One region of the Mesorhizobium sp. CC13 genome, then DNA from elsewhere that is predicted to be linked to it. Evidence: riboswitches for the same ligand, from Rfam matches in the RefSeq annotation. Region 1 holds a riboswitch; the other holds the start of a gene.
The links. Region 1 has a riboswitch for glycine ahead of gcvT (glycine cleavage system aminomethyltransferase GcvT). Riboswitches for the same ligand answer to the same signal wherever they lie in the genome.

Region 1 (5,169 bases):
TCGGCGCGAAGGGATGCAGGTTCGCGACCGTCGGCCAGCTGACCGGCATCATCTCAGCCGCGGCATTGAGCTTCATGGTGCAGGAGCCGAGCGGGATCATGGCGCGGTCGAGCGCCAGATCCTTGTCTGCGAGCCGGCGCAGGAAGCGCATCATTTCCGTTTCCGAGCGGTTCTCGTGGAACACCGGCTGGGTCAGGAAGTCCTTGCCGCGCGGATTGCCGGGCAGGGCGCGCTTGGCTTCCTTCGGAGCCGTCGCACCGAACAGGGCGGCAACGGCCTCGAGATCGGCCTCGCTGGAGGTCTCGTCAAACGAAACCGACACGCGGTCGGCGTCGATGACGCGCAGCAGCCGCCCGATCTTCTCAGCCTCGGTGGCGATTGCCTCGGCCTTGCCCTTGGCTTCAACCGTCACGGTGTCGAAGCGCTGGGTGCCCGAGACGGTCACGCCGGCGGCCTTCAGGCCTTCCGCCAGGCGGGCGGCAAGACCATGGACGCGCTCGGCGATCGCCTGCAGGCCGGCCGGGCCGTGCCAGATGGCGAAGGACGCAGCCATGTTGGCGAGCAGTGCCTGGGCCGTGCAGATGTTCGACGTCGCCTTGTCGCGGCGGATGTGCTGTTCGCGCGTCTGCAGCGCTAGGCGATAGCCGGGACGGCCCTTGCTGTCGACCGACTGGCCGACGAGGCGGCCCGGCATCAGGCGGGTCAGCTTGTCGGAGACGGCGCAATAGGCGGCGTGCGGGCCGCCGAAGCCCATCGGCACGCCGAAGCGCTGCATCGATCCGACGGCAATGTCGGCGCCGAGGCTGGCGGGCGCGTCGGTGACGGTCAGGCTGAGCGGATCGGAAGCGAAGATGACGATGGCGCCGACGGCCTTGGCCTTTTCGATGGCCGCCTTGTGGTCGCCATAGACGCCGTTGGTGTCGGGCCAGGAGACGATCAGGGCGGCGGTGTTGTCGTCGATGGTCTCGCCGTCGATCTCGGTGCCCAGCGGCTCGGCGCGGGTGCGCACGACGTCGAGCGTCTGCGGATGCGGGGTGCCGGCAAGGGCGACGCGGCTGCGCTTGTCGCGGTGGTGGCGAAGTGCGATGCCGACGGCTTCGGCGACTGCGGTCGCCTCGTCGAGCAGCGAGGCGGACGCCACCGGCAGGCCGGTGAGTTCGGCTACCAGCGTCTGGAAGTGGAACAGCAGCTCCAGGCGGCCCTGGCTGATTTCGGCCTGGTAGGGCGTGTAGGCGGTGTACCAGGCCGGGTTCTCGAACAGGTTGCGCTGGATGACAGGCGGCACGCTGACGCCGTGATAGCCCGCGCCGATGAAGCTCTTCAGCACCTTGTTGCGGCCCATCTTCTCGCCGAGTTCGTCAAGCGCCTCATGCTCGGTCGCAGGGGCAGGGAGGTTGAGCGCGCGATCGAGGCGGATCGACTTCGGCACGGCCTGGGAGATCAGCGTTTCCACCGAAGGCACGCCGATCGCGGCGAGCATGGCGCGGGTATCGCCCGCGCCGGGCCCGATGTGGCGGGCCGAGAAAGGATAGGGTGCAGTGGTCATCTCAGTGGTCCTGTCAACCGATATGGGCCTTGTAGCCGGCCTCGTCCATGAGGCCATCGAGCTGGGAAGCGTTCGCCAGCTTCATCTTCCAGAGCCAGCCGTCGCCGGTGGCCGAGTTGTTGACCAGCGCCGGGTCGCTCGACAGCGCGCCGTTGGCCTCGGTGATGTCGCCGTCGACCGGAGCGTAGACGTCGGACGCGGCCTTGACGGATTCGACGACCACCGCGACGTCGCCCTTGGCGAGCTTGCGGCCGGCTTCCGGCAGTTCGACGAACACCAGGTCGCCGAGCTGTTCCTGGGCGTAATCGGTGATGCCGACGGTGGCGATGTCGCCTTCGACGCGGATCCACTCGTGGTCTTCGGTGAAATAGGTCTTGGTCATGGAAATCATCCTTTGCGGTAGCGATGCTGCGTGAAGGGAAGGGCGTGGACGTCGACGGGCACCTTGGTACCGCGCACGTCTGCGAAGAGGCGGGTGCCTGCCTTGGCCAGCGGGGCAGAGACGTAGCCCATGGCGACAGGGAAGCCGGCCGACGGGCCGAAGCCGCCGGACGTGACACGGCCGGCGGGCTTGCCGTCGGCGTCGAGGAGTTCGGCGCCGGAGCGCACCGGCTGGCGGCCTTCGGGCTTCAGGCCGACGCGCTTCTGCGCCGGGCCCCCGGCGAGGATCCTTGCCAGTGCAGCGCGGCCGATGAACTTGCCTTCCGCACGCAGATCCTTGGGGATCGCCCACATCAGGCCGGCGCTGGCCGGGTCGTTGTCGGGGGTGATGTCGTTGCCGTGCAGGCAGAGGCCGGCCTCGAGGCGCAGGCTGTCGCGCGCGGCGAGCCCGATCCACATGGCGCGTTCGTCGGCAAGCAGCTTGCCGACGAGATCGCGGGCATCGGCCTCCGGCAGGCCGATCTCGAAACCGTCCTCGCCGGTATAGCCCGAGCGGCTCATGAACCAGTTGGCGCGCGGCTCGAAGCCCTGCATGAAGAACAGATCGTCGGTGGCGATGCCGGCCTTGGCCAGGACGGCAGCCGCTTCCGGCCCCTGGATCGCCAGGAACACGCGGTCGAGCGGCTCGATCTTTGCGTCGTAGTCCTCGGCCAGTGCCCGCAGATGCGCCTCGTCGGTCGCGGCGTTGCCGGCATTGGCCACCACCATGAAGCGCTCGTCGCCGAGCCGGGTGATGATCAGGTCGTCGATGATGCCGGCCATTCCGGTCAGGAAGAAGGTGTACTTCGACTGACGGAGCTCGAGCGCGCGGGCATCGAGCGGGCAGGCGCGATTGATAAGGTCCGCCGCGCCCGGTCCGGTGACCAGGAACAGCTTCATGTGGGAGATGTCGAACAGGCCGACATGCTCGCGGGTGTGAAGATGCTCCTTCATCACTCCGGCGGGATAGGTCAGCGGCATATGCCAGCCGGCAAACGCGCCGAAACGCGCTCCAGCTGCTGCATGCAGGTCTTCGAGTGGCAGATGAAGTGTCGTGTCGCCAGTCATGGCTCCTCCAGAGTCGCACGTTACCAGCCGCTTGTGGCAGCCATTCCGTGCCCCTCTGTCTGAAGCCTGAGAGACTCGCGCCCCGGAACTCTGTCGGCAGCGCTTACACCTTCGGCGCGGGATCGAAGTCCCGACTTTCCAGAGTGTCCTTCCCGTTTACGGTTCTTTTGCCTGAGAGATTTCGGGCGATTTCCCCTTCGGCGTCAGCTTTCGCTGCTCTCTCCCGCAAACAGGTGGAGCCCGCAAAGGCCCCAGACGAGTCGTCAATATCCCAACGACGACACTTTGTCACCTGTCCGCGCAGTGCTTATTCACCTGACCGAACGGTGCATGGTCTACCCGTTCGGGTAGTCCATGCTGACGAATCAGATGCCGCCATACCAGTCGTAGCCGCGATCCTCCCAGTAGCCGCCCTTGCCGAGGCCCATGGCGGCGAAGCTGTCGACCAGCTCGATGCCCTTGAGATATTTCGGCATCTTGTAGCCGAGCTGGCGCTCGACGCGGGCGCGGAGCGGGGCGCCGTTCTCGACTGGCAGCGGTTTGCCGTTGACCGCGTAGGCCAGGATCGTCTGCGGGTGGCGGGCGTCGATCAGGTCGATCGAGCCGTAATATTTGACCTCGCCGGAGAGGCTGTTCTCGATGGTGTCGAGGCAGTGGAACACGACATAGCGCGCGGTTGGCTTCACGACTGCCGCGTCGAGTACCAGCGCCAGCGGCACGCCGGTCCATTTGGCGATGCAGCTCCAGCCCTCGACGCAGTCGTGGCGGGTGATCTGGGTGCGCGCCGGCATGTTCATCAACTGTTGCCTGGTCAGCGACAGCGGCCTTTCGACCAGGCCCGTCACTTCCAGCCGCCAGTCGGCGAAGTCGTTGGCGAGCAGCGCCTTGTAGGTCTCGTCGTCGGGCGCGGTGACGCCGTTTGGGCGCTGCGGCTGTCGGATGTCGGCCTCGGAATACTCCTGGGCCAGGCTGTCGCGGCCCGCGAGCAGCCGTTGCGCGCGGTAGGTGAGGTCGTTGGTGCCTTCGAGGAAGTTGCGGACGCCATTGTCGCGATCCTGGAGGAAGTCGAAGGCGTCGCAGCCGGAGAGGGCAAGACCGGACAGGCCGAGCGAGGCGGCGGTCAGGAAGCGTCGGCGGGCGAGCTGGAACTTCGGCATGTCAGGCGCTCCTGTCGGAGGCGTTTGCCTCGGGTTTCGGCGGGTCGGCGCGATACCAGCCGGTGACGATCGAACGCAGTTCGTTGATCGGTCCGGCGGCGAGGATCATCAGCATGTGGACGATGAAGAAGGCGACCAGCAGCAGCATGGTGGCGAAGTGGATGGTGCGCGCCGTCTGCCGGCCGCCCAGCATGTCGGTCAGGAACGGCACAGCGGCGTTCATGCTCGGGGACATGGCTAGCCCGGTGACGATCATCAGCGGCAGGAGAACGAACAGCACGCCCCCATAGGCGAGCTTCTGGAGCGTGTTGTAGTCGCGGCCGTGATGGAACTTCAGCCTTGCGTGATCGGCTATGTCGCGCGGCAGCCTCCTGAGATCGTCGGTCGTGGGGGCGAGGTCGCGGCGCAGGTGGCCGTTCCACAGGCTGGCGGCGAGCCAGGCGGCAAGCGTCGCGGTCAGCAGCCAGGCGAAGAAGAAGTGGACGACGCGGCCGGTGGCGAGATCCTGGCCCGACGGGATCGTGGCCCAGGACGGAAAGGCGCGGGCGCGCAGATTGTCCTCGGGCCCCGACAGCCCGAACACCCCCGTGGTGGTGAATCTCTGTCCGAATATCTCGGTGTAACCGATTGGTTTGGCTTGATAATAGTCGGAACCGATGGTCAAGACGCTATTGTCGAACTGGAAGCCCGATTGCTGGCCGATGTAGAGCGCCGGGTGGGCGTTGAAGATCTGCAGGCCGCTGAGCAGCAGGAAGAACAGGCTGAGGGCCCAGACCCAATGGGTGGCGCGCGTCCAACGCGTCTGGCGATAGACCAGCTCGCCGCGCGTAGAGGTCTCGCCGATTACGTCGTCTGCTTGCCCGTTCATGCCACCGGCCTCTCATTGTCTCGCCGAAGGGGGGCGGCGTTGCGATGATGCTGGCCAAGCTACGGGCGGTGGTCGCCGGAGGTTTCGAGGCTGCGATGAAATGGGCGTGA
Region 2 (5,169 bases), on a different contig from region 1:
TGAAAACTTCGCCTACACGGCTGGCTTCGTCGTGCCGTCGCAGCCACTGATCCGCCACCGCCATGCGATGACCATCGTCACCGCCGACGGCCGCACCGCGATCTTCGGCGTCGACATGGAGGCATCGACCATCAAGCGCCGGCTGCCCGACATGCCGGCCCGCATCTGGGCGGAATTCTCCGACGATCCGATGCTTGTGCTGGCCGACCAGCTTGCCGGCCTCGGTCTGGGCAAGGCGCGTATCGGTCTCGAAATGGATTACCTGCCGGCCGGCGACTTTGCCCGCCTGATCGCGGCGATGCCCGGCGCGCGCTTCGAGCATGCCGAGCCGATCCTGGCGCGGCTGCGCCAGATCAAGACGGCCGAGGAGATCGCGCTGCTCAGCAAGCTGTCGCGCATCGCCGACCAGGCGATCACCGATACGCTGGCAGTCGTCGACGCGGGCGATTCGGAGATGGACATTGCCGGACACCTGACCCGCAACGTCTATTCGCTCGGCGCCGAGCACTTCAAGCTTCTGATCGTCGCCACCGGCGAGCGCTCGGTGCTGCCCAATGTCGGTCCGTCCGACCGCATCCTGAAGCGCGGCGACGTCTGCCGCGTCGAGATCTTCTCGGTCATCAACGGCTACCAGGCCGGTGTCTGCCGCACGGCCATCGTCGGCGAGGCGCCGCCCATGGCCGACAAGATCTGGGCTCACCTGGTCGAGTGCAAATATGAGATCATGGAGAAGGTGAAGCCGGGCGCCAGCTGCCGCGAGATCTACGATGCCTTCATCGCCAAGCTCGCCAAGCTCAACCTGCCGCCGATCTCGTTTGTCGGCCACGGCATCGGACTGCACCTGCACGAGGATCCCTATCTCGGCCTGACGCCGGTGCTGGGCAAGCCGGGCAGCGACGCGCCGCTGGAAGAGAACATGGTGCTCGGCTTCGAGCCGCTCTGCTACGACACCGGCTATGGCTACGGCATGCAGAACAAGGACATGCTGCTGGTGACGTCGAAGGGCTCGGAACTCCTGTCCGACTATGCCGACACCGATAAGCTGATCCTGTGCGGCACCGCCAAGCAGGGCGGCAAGGTCAAGGCCGTGGCCTAAGAGGTCGCGACTTGCGAAACGACGGTCCGGGTGGTTGTTGGCCCCGGCCGTCAGGGCAATTCCAGGAAAAGTGTGACGCGGTTTTCCGTCTGGAATTGCCTGCAGGCTAAAGCGAGCATTTTCGCGGTCTGAAAGAACGCTGAAATGCTCGCCACAGCGCTCGCCGTCACGGACCGGCGACGCGATCTGGAGGGTCCGTGGGTAAGGAATTGGGTGGAGCCGCATGCGCACGCTGATCGAAAATCTGAACTTCGCTTTTACCGTCGACAAGAACGACACGGTGCTGCGTAACGCCAGCGTGGTGGTCGAAAACGGCCGCATCGCCGATATCGGCCAGGCCGACGAGGTGGCGGCGCGCCACAAGGGCAAGAGCTTCGACCAGGTGATCGACGGCAAGATGCTGGGCATCTGCCCGGGCTTCGTCGACAGCCATGTGCATCTGTCCGAGACGCTGTCGCGCGCGGTCTTCCCCGATAATCTCAACACCCGCGCCTGGGTGTTCCACTGGGCCAAGCCCTTCTACGCCCACATCACCGAGGAAGACGAATATTGGGGTGCGCTGCTCGGCATCACCGAGATGCTTCGCTGCGGCACCACCTGCTTCCTCGATATGGGCTCGCAATACGATCCCGGCATCGTCATCCGCGCCATGGACAAGACCGGCATCCGCGGCGTCACCGGCCGCCATGCCGCCGACAACCGCCCGGCCGAGCTGCCGCGCGGCTGGACCGAGGAGATGGCCGAGCATCACTTCTTCCCCGACGCGCAGTCGGCGCTGAAGGTGCTCGAGGAAAACGTGCTGCGCTACAACAACACGCTCGACGGCCGCGCCCGCTGCTGGGTCAACATCGAGGGCAAGGAACCCTGCAGCCTCGAACTGCATGTCGGCGCGGTCGCGCTCGCCGAGAAGCTCGGCGTCGGCACGACCTATCACCTGGCGACCTCGATCGAGGAAGCCAAGGTCTGCGAGAGCAAGTACGGCTGCTGGCCGATCACCCGCGTCGACAAGGCCGGCGGTATCCGCAAGAACCTGGTCATCGCCCACGGTGCCGCCGTGTCGGACGAGGAAGTCAAGCTGCTGGCCGAGCGCGGCGCCAGCGTCGCCTTCTGCCCATGCTCGTCGTTCAAGCTCGGCAAGGGCGCGACATCGATCGGCAAGTACCCCGAGATGGTCAAGGCCGGCGTCAAGGTCGGCCTCGGCACCGACGGCGTGTCGGCCGCAGGCAACATGAACCTGATGCGGCAGATGCTGGTCGTCGCCGGCATGTTCAAGGACGCCCGCATGCAGCCCGACGTATTCACGGCGCGCCAGGCGCTGCGCGCCGCCACCATCGAAGGTGCTCGCGCCCTGATGTGGGACGACGAGATCGGCTCGCTGGAGATCGGCAAGAAGGCCGACTTCATCCTGTTCGACCTCGACCATGTCGAGTGGACACCGTTCTACGATCCGCTGCAGGCGCTGGTGTTCTCGGCTTCGACAGCGTCGATCACCCAGACCTGGGTCGACGGCAAGGCGGTTTATGCCGACGGCAAGGTGCAGGGCGTCGACGAGCCCTCCATCCGCCGCAAGGCCCGCGAACTGGCGGCTGCCGCCGTGGTGCGCGCCGGCCTGCACGAGCATGGCGTCGAGACGACCACGACGCTGTACGACGAAGGAAACTGACATCAGGCGCTTCCGCGACTGCCGTTGCGGAAGCGCATTCCAGCCTGTAGAAGCAATGCGTTCAAGAGGCTGCATGGGAGAGATCGGCCGCTGCGAGACGACACCGGCCGACGCCGACGGAGCAACCCCCCAGGAAACTCTCAGGCAACAGTGACCATGCAGCTGAACGATCTGGAGAGAGGCGCCTCGAGCGTCCACCGAAGGGGAAAGCCGCGCCATCGCGGTTAAGCTCTCAGGTACAGCGACAGATTGGGGAAAAACGGCGGGTTTCGGCCCGCTCCCAACCTTGTTCGCGGAGAGAGAAATGCCCCATATTGCCGTTATCGGCGCCGGTATCACCGGCGTAACCACCGCCTATGCGCTGCTTGAGCGCGGCTATTCCGTGACCGTCATCGACCGCCAGCGTTACGCCGCGATGGAGACGTCATTCGCCAATGGCGGCCAGCTGTCGGCCAGCAATGCCGAGGTGTGGAACCACTGGTCGACCCTGCTCAAGGGCATCAAGTGGATGCTGCGCAGCGATGCGCCGCTTCTGATGAACCCCAGGCCGACCTGGCACAAATATGCCTGGCTGGCCGAGTTCGTTTCCAACATCGCAAATTATCGCGACAATACCGTTGAGACGACGCGGCTGGCGATTGCGGCGCGCAAGCACCTGTTTGCCATCGCCGAGCGCGAGAACATCGACTTCGACCATGTTCGTCGCGGCATCCTGCATTTCTACTGGGACAAGCCGAGCTTCCAGCATGCGTTGAAGGTCAATGCGATGCTGGTCGAGGGCGGCCTCGACCGCCGGCCGGTGACGGCAGAAGAAGTGAAGTCGATCGAGCCGACGCTGCATGGCGATTTCCATGGTGGGTTCTACACCCCGTCGGATTCGACCGGCGACATCCACAAGTTCACCTTCGGGCTGGCGAAAGCCTGCGAGCGGCGCGGCGCGCGCTTCGTCTTCGACGCCAATGTCGACCGCATCGCCCGCGATGGCGTGTTTTGCATCGGCTATACGACCGATGGCGCCGACGGCCAGCCGGATTACAGGATCGTCGAGGCCGACGGCATCGTCGTCTGCGCCGGTGCCGCCAGCCGCCGCTTTGCCGCCATGCTGGGCGACCGGGTCAATGTCTATCCGGTCAAGGGCTACTCGATCACGGTGCATCTCGACGACGAGCTCAGCCAGAACGCCGCACCCTGGGTCAGCCTGCTCGACGACCGCGCCAAGATCGTCACCAGCCGCCTGGGCGCGGGGCGTTTCCGCGTTGCCGGCACCGCCGAGTTCAACGGCATGAACCGCGACATCCGCGACGATCGCGTCAGGCCGCTGGTCGACTGGACGCGCATGCTGTTCCCCGATGTCGACACCAACCGCGTCGTGCCCTGGGCCGGTCTCCGGCCGATGATGCCCAACATGATGCCGAGGGTCGGCAAGGGCCGCCAGCAAGGCGTGTTCTACAACACCGGCCACGGCCATCTCGGCTGGACCCTGTCGGCCGCAACCGCCCAGATGGTCGCCGAAACGATCTCGGGCGAGTTCCGCACCGACACCGCGATCGCGGCCTGACCGGGAGCTATGACGATGAACATGATGAACCGTATCGACGGCAGGATTTCGCTGTTTGGCCTTTCGATATCGCGCGAGCTGCACGACTTCGTCGTGTCTGAGGCCATGCCCGGGACCGGAGTGGATGCGGAGAAATTCTGGTCCGGCTTTGCCGATATCGTGCACGACTTGGCGCCGAAGAACCGGGCGCTCCTGGAAAAGCGCGACGACTTCCAGCTGAAGCTCGACGCCTGGTATCGCAAGCACGGCGCGCCGCACGACATGGCCGCCTACAAGGCGTTCTTGTCCGACATCGGCTATCTCGTGCCGGAAGGCCCTGCCTTTGCGGTGACGACCGACAACGTCGATCCCGAGATCGCCACCGTCGCCGGCCCGCAGCTGGTGGTGCCGGTCATGAACGCGCGTTACGCGCTGAACGCCGCCAACGCGCGCTGGGGTTCGCTCTACGATGCCCTCTACGGCACCGATGCCATCTCCGACGCCGACGGTGCCGAGAAAGGCAAGGGCTACAACCCCAAGCGCGGCGCAAAGGTCATCGCCTGGGCCAAGGCGTTCCTGGACGAGTCTTCGCCTCTGGAAAAGGGCGGCTGGAGCGATGTGACCGGGCTTTCGGTCGAGGGCGGGGCGCTGAAGCTTGCCACCGCTTCCGGCTCGGTGTCGCTGCGCGATGCAAAACAGTTCGCGGGCTATCGTGGCGAGGCCAAGAACCCCGACGCGGTGCTGCTGGTCAAGAACGGCCTGCATGTCGAGGTGGTGGTGAACCGCGACAGCGCCATCGGCAAGACCGATCCTGCCGGCATCGCCGACATGATCGTGGAATCGGCTTTGACCACCATCCAGGACTGCGAGGAT

Region 2: it holds a riboswitch for glycine, as region 1 does, so the genes downstream of both, PV773_RS24985 (D-amino acid dehydrogenase) here and gcvT (glycine cleavage system aminomethyltransferase GcvT) in region 1, are expected to answer to the same signal.

What each region holds. Positions count from the first base shown of each region.
Region 1 covers NZ_JARDJI010000007.1:199,182-204,350, forward strand. Annotated here, with positions in the region: gene gcvP (aminomethyl-transferring glycine dehydrogenase) at 1-1,546, opposite strand, end outside; gene gcvH (glycine cleavage system protein GcvH) at 1,560-1,928, opposite strand; gene gcvT (glycine cleavage system aminomethyltransferase GcvT) at 1,934-3,034, opposite strand; glycine riboswitch at 3,184-3,270, opposite strand; gene PV773_RS12800 (molybdopterin-binding protein) at 3,400-4,191, opposite strand; gene PV773_RS12805 (cytochrome b/b6 domain-containing protein) at 4,193-5,059, opposite strand.
Region 2 covers NZ_JARDJI010000042.1:3,931-9,099, forward strand. Annotated here, with positions in the region: gene PV773_RS24975 (Xaa-Pro peptidase family protein) at 1-1,096, shown strand, start outside; gene PV773_RS24980 (amidohydrolase family protein) at 1,320-2,759, shown strand; glycine riboswitch at 2,824-2,926, shown strand; gene PV773_RS24985 (D-amino acid dehydrogenase) at 3,064-4,317, shown strand; partial or broken gene PV773_RS24990 (malate synthase G) at 4,327-5,169, shown strand, end outside.